2 regions of the Herbaspirillum sp. FG34 genome follow, and region 1 is predicted to be linked to the other one. Evidence: predicted binding sites of a transcription regulator. Region 1 holds the regulator's gene; the other holds the start of a gene.
The links. Region 1 encodes LexA, which represses DNA repair genes until DNA is damaged. Its sites were predicted from a motif close to ACTGTATNNNNATACAGT; they were not measured.
Positions count from the first base shown of each region.

Region 2: ACODSZ_RS15770 (LexA family protein) is a predicted target of LexA. The motif match lies at 1,718-1,735, and genes of this name have one in related genera.

Region 1 is NZ_JBMDJS010000004.1:285,060-288,452, forward strand. Features, by position in the region: gene rplI (50S ribosomal protein L9) at 1-278, opposite strand, end outside; gene rpsR (30S ribosomal protein S18) at 305-589, opposite strand; gene priB (primosomal replication protein N) at 644-943, opposite strand; gene rpsF (30S ribosomal protein S6) at 965-1,330, opposite strand; gene lexA (transcriptional repressor LexA) at 1,659-2,318, shown strand; gene ACODSZ_RS07460 (tetratricopeptide repeat protein) at 2,532-3,393, shown strand, end outside.
Region 2 is NZ_JBMDJS010000012.1:62,736-66,128, forward strand. Features, by position in the region: gene ACODSZ_RS15760 (DUF4113 domain-containing protein) at 1-153, opposite strand, end outside; gene ACODSZ_RS15765 (Y-family DNA polymerase) at 147-1,220, opposite strand; gene ACODSZ_RS15770 (LexA family protein) at 1,217-1,684, opposite strand; gene ACODSZ_RS15775 (HIRAN domain-containing protein) at 1,953-2,723, opposite strand; gene ACODSZ_RS15780 (HipA domain-containing protein) at 2,724-3,393, opposite strand, start outside.

The DNA of each region.
Region 1 (3,393 bases):
ACGGAACCGAACAGACGACCGTCAACACCGGCCTTCTGAGCGACTTCCACGGTGGCGCCAGCCAGCTTTTCGCCTTGGGCTTGAGCGGCGGCCAGCTTCTCGGCAGCGGCCTTTTCCAGCTCGGCGCGCTTGGCTTCGAATTCAGCGATGGCTGCATCGGTAGCGCGGCGGGCCTTGCGTTGCGGGATCAGGAAGTTGCGTGCGAAACCGTCCTTGACGCGCACGACATCACCCAGACCGCCGAGATTCACGATTTTTTCCAACAGAATGACTTGCATGTTTTTCTCCTATTTCTCGACGCTGATTAGGCGTTGTGCAGATCGGTGTACGGCAGCAGGGCCAGGTAACGCGCGCGCTTGATGGCGGTGTCAACTTGACGCTGGTAGTGGGCCTTGGTACCGGTCAGGCGTGCCGGCATGATCTTGCCGTTTTCCTGGACGAAGTCCTTCAGGGTGTCCACGTCCTTGTAATCGACCTGTTCAACGCCAGCGGCGGTGAAACGGCAGAATTTCTTGCGCTTGAACAGCGGGTTTTGCTGTTGACGCTTGTTTTTCAGCTTGCTTTTATCGAACTTTTTACCGAATGCCATGGTTGGCTCCTGTATCTAAAAATTGGGTAAGGTCTGTTTGGCTACCTTGCGTCTTCAATCCGACGCGACCGGGCCAAAATCAACGATATGAAACACGACACTCTTGCTGTTGCGATTCCTGCGGGCCAGAAAGCCGGTGAACCGGAAGACTTCCCCCAGTGCCGCCTTGTTGAGGGCACCGGAGATTTCCCCTGCTGCCAGCGCTGCGATCTCGAATTCGACCTGACGCTGCATGCCAGCTTCCATCTGTTCCGACTGATGCTGCAACCTGGCAGTGACAATCGGGATACCGGCCGGCGTGTAACGTAAAACATCACGTTCTGCCAGGCTGGCGATGACTTGAAACTGGTTCACTCTCCGCGATGTTCGCAGCGCTTAAGCTGCCGGTGCTTCGGTACGGCTCTTGGCCGCGTCTTCCTTCTGCACTGCCTTCAGGATGGGGGAAGGACCGGTTTCGGCCTTCTTCATCTTGACGGTCAGGTGGCGCAGGACGGCGTCGTTGAACTTGAAGCCGGTTTCGATTTCAGCCAGCGTTTCGCTGTCGACTTCGATGTTCAGGCAGACGTAGTGAGCCTTGGCCAGCTTCTGGATCTGGTAGGCCAGTTGACGACGGCCCCAATCTTCGACACGGTGGACCTTGCCGCCGCGGGTGGTGACGATGCCCTTGTAACGCTCGATCATCGCCGGCACTTGCTCGCTTTGGTCCGGGTGGACGATAAATACGATTTCATAATGACGCATGTAGACTCCTTATGGACTTATTGAAGACGCCCACCCCGGCGTCAAGACGGGTGTGGGAAGAGGAAAACCCGAGATCATACTAGCTTTCGCCCACCAGGGCAATGTCTGAGCCCACAAACGCCGCCCCGGCGGTGAGATCGAGCGGTCAGCGCGCCACACTTTCCGACTTGGCGGCATCAAATCTCATGTGTCTGCCTATATATATGCAGGAGAAAGATTGCCTTTTCCGCCTCGCAAAGTGCATGTTGCCGTTGACACAAGGATTGTACCTGTATAAAAATACAGACTGTTCATCCAGACAGCCTTCCCTCCGAGAAAGGCCACCCCCATGCTCAAACTGACTGCGCGCCAGGAACAGATCCTGAACCTGATCAAGAACGCCATCGAGAACACCGGCTTCCCTCCCACGCGCGCAGAGATCGCCGCCGAATTGGGCTTTCGCTCCGCCAATGCGGCCGAAGAGCATCTGCAGGCCCTGGCCCGCAAGGGGGCCATCGAGATTTCTCCCGGCACCTCGCGCGGCATCCGCCTGCGCGAGTCCGGCGCGCTCCCAGGATCCGTGGCAGCGCGACAAATGGCCCTGCCCCATCCGGCGCTGATGCAGCTGAGCCTGCCACTGATCGGACGGGTGGCGGCGGGTTCGCCCATCCTCGCCCAGGAACATGTGGAAAAGACCTACCAGGTCGACCCGGCCATGTTCCCGGCCAAGCCGGATTACCTGCTCAAGGTGCGCGGCATGTCCATGCGCGACGCCGGCATCCTCGACGGCGATCTGCTGGCAGTGCGCCGCGCCGATCAGGCGCGCAACGGCCAGATCGTGGTGGCCCGCCTGGCCGATGAAGTCACGGTCAAGCGCTATCAGAAGACCGGCAGCGTCATCACCCTCTTCCCCGAGAATCCGGAATTCGAACCCATCATCGTCAAGCCGGAAGAAGACCAGTTCGCCCTCGAAGGACTGGCCGTCGGATTGCTGCGCAGCTGGAACTGATCCCCGGGGCAGCCCACCGCCCCGCACCAGGCGAGCAGGCCGCAAGCCGCTCCAGCAGGCTGCGCGCCGTCTCTTGCTGCATCAACCTCCGCCTAAAACGGAGGTTTTTTGCTTTCTATTCAGCTCTTCGCAAGTGACGGGTTGCGCATATCATGCCTGCTGGATAGCTATGTCCGGCGCCAGCGATGCGCCCAACCAAGAGGACCCCTTTCGATGTCGACGCGCAAGAGCAGCAACAAGCACGGCAAACCCGTTCCGGCCCCGGCCGCCGCCAAGGCCAACCTGCAGGATCTGCTGGATGTCCGCAAGAGTCTCGATCTGCTGGACAGTCGCCAGACCGAACAAGCCAAGGCCATCTGCGTGGCCGTTCTCAAACGCGACCCGGAACTGGTTTTCGCCAATCACGCGCGCGGCCTGATCGCCACCCAGGAGGGACTGCACCCGGAGGCTGAGCACTATTTGCGCAAGGCCTTTGCGGCCGATCCCGCCAATGCCGAATACCTCAGCAACCTGGCCGCCGCCGTGCTGGCACAGGACCGGGTGGACGAGGCCATCAAGCTGTACGAGCAGGCCATTTCGCTAGACCGGGAAAACCGGGCAGCACGCATCGGCCTGGCCAATGCGCTGCACGAAAAGAATGACCCGGAAGCCTCCATTGCCTACTTCGAGGACGCAGTCAAACGGGAGCCGGATGCTCCCGGCCCCCTGTCCCACCTCGGTCGCGCCCTGGTCGAGGCCAAACGCTACCAGGAGGCGGTGGCCACGATTCTCAAATCGCTGGAACTGGACATCAGTTTCGCACCCGGACATACCGCCTTGGGCGAGGCGTTTTACGGCATGGAGATGTACAAGGAAGCACTGGAATCGCTCAAGACGGCCATCCTGCTCGACCCTCAAGACACCTATGCCCAGATCAAGATCGCCGATGCCTATCTGAAACTGGAGAAAATCAGCGAAGCGCACGAGCACCTGCAACGCATCATCGAGATTGCCCCCAGGGATCCCAACAGCTACATCCGCCTTGCTTCCAGCCTCTTTGCGACCCAGGACCGCTTCGAGGATGCCATGCAGCTCT
Region 2 (3,393 bases), on a different contig from region 1:
GCCGGCGGCGCTGGCCAGGCGTACGGTGTCGCGTCCGAAACGCTGGTTGATGTTGTCGAAGGCGGCCATCAGCGGCGCCGACGACATTGCCGACACGCCGCTGCCAAAGAGCGTGCCCTGCCGCGCCTGGCCCTCGGCCAGGTCCATCAGCATGATGCCGGCCTTCTTGTAGAGGAACTCGGCCGGTAGATCCGGCGCAGACCCCACATCGCCGCCTTGACGATCACCCGCAGATCGTCGGTCGGCTCGGGCAGGGGCACGGTGCGGCCGTTGTTGTATTGCGGTTCGTCCAGCTTGAAGCGATCGGTCTCCACGAAGACATGCACGGCACCGCAGGTGGAGCCCTGCGCGCGCAGCTTCTCGGCGGCGCGGGCGGCGTAGGTGCTGACGGACTCCTCGATCTCGCGCAGGCCCGACACGCGCTCGCCATAGGAGCGCGACGAGACGATCTGCTGGCGCGGCGGTGCGACGTCCTCCAAGGCGAGGCAGGAGACACCGCGCAGCTCGGTGCAGGTGCGCTCCATCACCACGCCGAAGTGCTGGCGGATGGCCTTCAGGGGCGCATTGCGCAGCTCCTGCGCGGTGCGGATGCGCAGGCGAGCAAGCTGCTCGGTGATGCGTCGGCCCACGCCCCAGACATCGCCCACTTCAATCTTCGCCAGCAACTGGTCGACCTCGGCCGGCGGCAGGCTGGACAGGTCGCACACGCCGGCGAACTGCGGCTGCTTCTTCGCGATGTGGTTGGCCAGCTTGGCCAGCGTCTTGGTGGCACCGATGCCGACGCAGACGGGCACGCCGACCCAGCTCAGGACCTGGTGGCGGACGGCCTGGCCCATGTCGCTCATGCTCGGCCAGAGGCCGGCCAGACCGTCCAGGGCGAGGAAGCTCTCATCGATGGAGTAGACCTCCAGGCGCGGGCTGTACTGGCGCAGCACGTCGGTGACACGATTGCTCATGTCCGCATAGAGGGTGTAGTTGGAGGACAGGGCCACGATGCCGTGCTGGCGGGCCAGGTCCTGCATCATGAACCAGGGCGCGGCCATCTTGATGCCCAGCGCCTTGGCCTCGTTCGAGCGCGCCACGGCGCAGCCGTCGTTGTTGGACAGTACCACCACCGGCCGCGCGCGCAGCTTGGGATCGAAGACCCGCTCGCAGGAGACGTAGAAGTTATTGACGTCGACCAGGGCGAAACCGGCCGGGCCGGGCGACTGGGTGCTCACAGCATCTTCCTGGCCACGCCCACCACCACGCCGAAGACCTCCAGCAGCTCGCCATCGCCGAAGCGGATCGGGCGGAAATCCGGGTTCTCGGGGTGGAGCTCGTAGGCGCCGTTGACCAGGCGCAGGCGCTTGATGGTGAATTCGCCATTGACGATGGCCACCACGACGTGGCCAGGCTGGGGCGAAATGGAACGGTCCACCACCACCTTGTCGCCCTCGACGATGTGCGCACCGCTCATGCTCCAGCCGGCCACATCGAAGAGGAAGGTGCAGGCGACGCGATCTACGAGGTATTGATTCAGGTCCAGCGGATCGGCGGTGTAGTCGGCAGCGGGGCTGGGGAAGCCGGCGTGGAGCTTATGCGTGATGTGCAGGGCCAGCGGGCCGCCGGCGAACTGGGTCGCCGGCACGGGCTGAACGGGGCTCCCTGGCGGGATCGGCGCGGGATAGGTGAGGCGTGACATATTGACAACCAGGGATGGTGTTTTTTCAATAATACTGTATATGAATACAGTATAAATCACTTTCCCGGCCCTGCGCGCGCGGTTGCCCCCACCCCGCGCCTGGCCGCTACATAGGGCGGTTTTGATTCAAATTTGCATCAGGCGCCGCAGCTCGCCCTGCCTGGTCCAGGGACCCATCCGGTGGGCGTCAAATCTGACGCATTTCGACGCACTAAGCGCCGGTTTTAAGGCAGGCAGTTAGGTTCTCGCCAAGTCCGGTTTCCTGTATTTAAACCGACAGAGAAATGTTATCCCAGTTAATTAAAGTCGAGCCCGGAACCGGTTGAAAGTCTTCGTTGTTCCCGAAGGGTTGATGGCTAACAGGCAGCTGCGCCTTTACAGAACATAAAAGACGCATATTTAGCGGAGCGTCAGCATTGACGCGACAAACTGACACCTTTACGAGATCGCCATTCGCTGACAAAGCAACATTAAGATCGTTGACATAATATTTGGGACAGTACCCAACGAAAATTGCTGGCGCGCCGGTCCGCAACGCTAGCGCAAGAGAGTCATTTTCATTTTGACAGTCCCGCATCAAGTACAGCTGGCTGCCCTCTTCCAGCTTCTGAATTTGATCAATGGTACCTTTGTCCAGATAAGGCAGACCGCGCACGAAGAAATCGACTCGGTATTGCTTTGCCCCTGTTACGTCTGGCAAAGGGAATAATTCAATTGCATCAGTCCCGCGAATACCCCCAGTCAAAGCAAGAATTGTCATGGGATCATCAGGTAGGGATTCGAGTCCCAGCCATTTTAAATAGTCTTCGTACTCAGGACGCGAGCGGCTCAAGAGCCTGTTGGAAAAAAGTGGAAACAGCTTGTCGGACTCGTAGACAGATTCAATCTTGTCCATCTTACCGAATGGCTCGAATTCCCGCGCTCTCAATACCCCTCGGGTATACGAGAAGCGAAAAATATTGTCGATCCTATCGAGACGGGCGACGGGAATCCATTCCCTAGATTTTGGTTGCTGCCAAGCAACAAATAATGATTTCATTTATAAAGATGCTGCTAAAAGTCTTCTGCGATTTAATTGTAGCAATTTGGTTGTGAATTTCTTAGCAGTATCAGATATATAGTCATCCGGAATCAAATCTACGACGTCCTCGATATGCTGGTCGGATACATTTTCCAAGCGGCCCAGCCAGGCTTTACCTGCGACAAGACGCTGCCTATATGCAAAAAGAAACGCTTCCATCGTCGAAAGCGATTTTCGGCCATCAGATTCGGCAGGAAATAATGCAGAGCGGGCTTTCTCAACATATCGCTCTAAGCTGGCGCCGCGATCCTTGGTGGTCATCATATTAAACCGACGAGCATCACTCTCGTTTCTTGCGAGACTTGACCCGTGATCGTAAGATGGGCAAAGGAACAAATCATTCTCCTGTGTTCGAATGATTGCCCAATTCTCGGAGTGACGATCCTGATTTGCAATCCAAGCGTCAAACATTAAATATCCTGTAAAGACATCTAATGCATTGGTGATTCTATCGTCGCACTGAAATCCTTCTGGAGGGAGGATCATTCCAGCGCTGCTAGCAGCCCGCAAGAAACCGACCACGCTAGCTGCGGTGTGACTTCTCTGCTCATAGTAGCGCAAATTATCATCATCCCCCGTTCTAATCCGAGCAAGCAATTCGTTACCGTGGATCAACCGCTCATTCTTT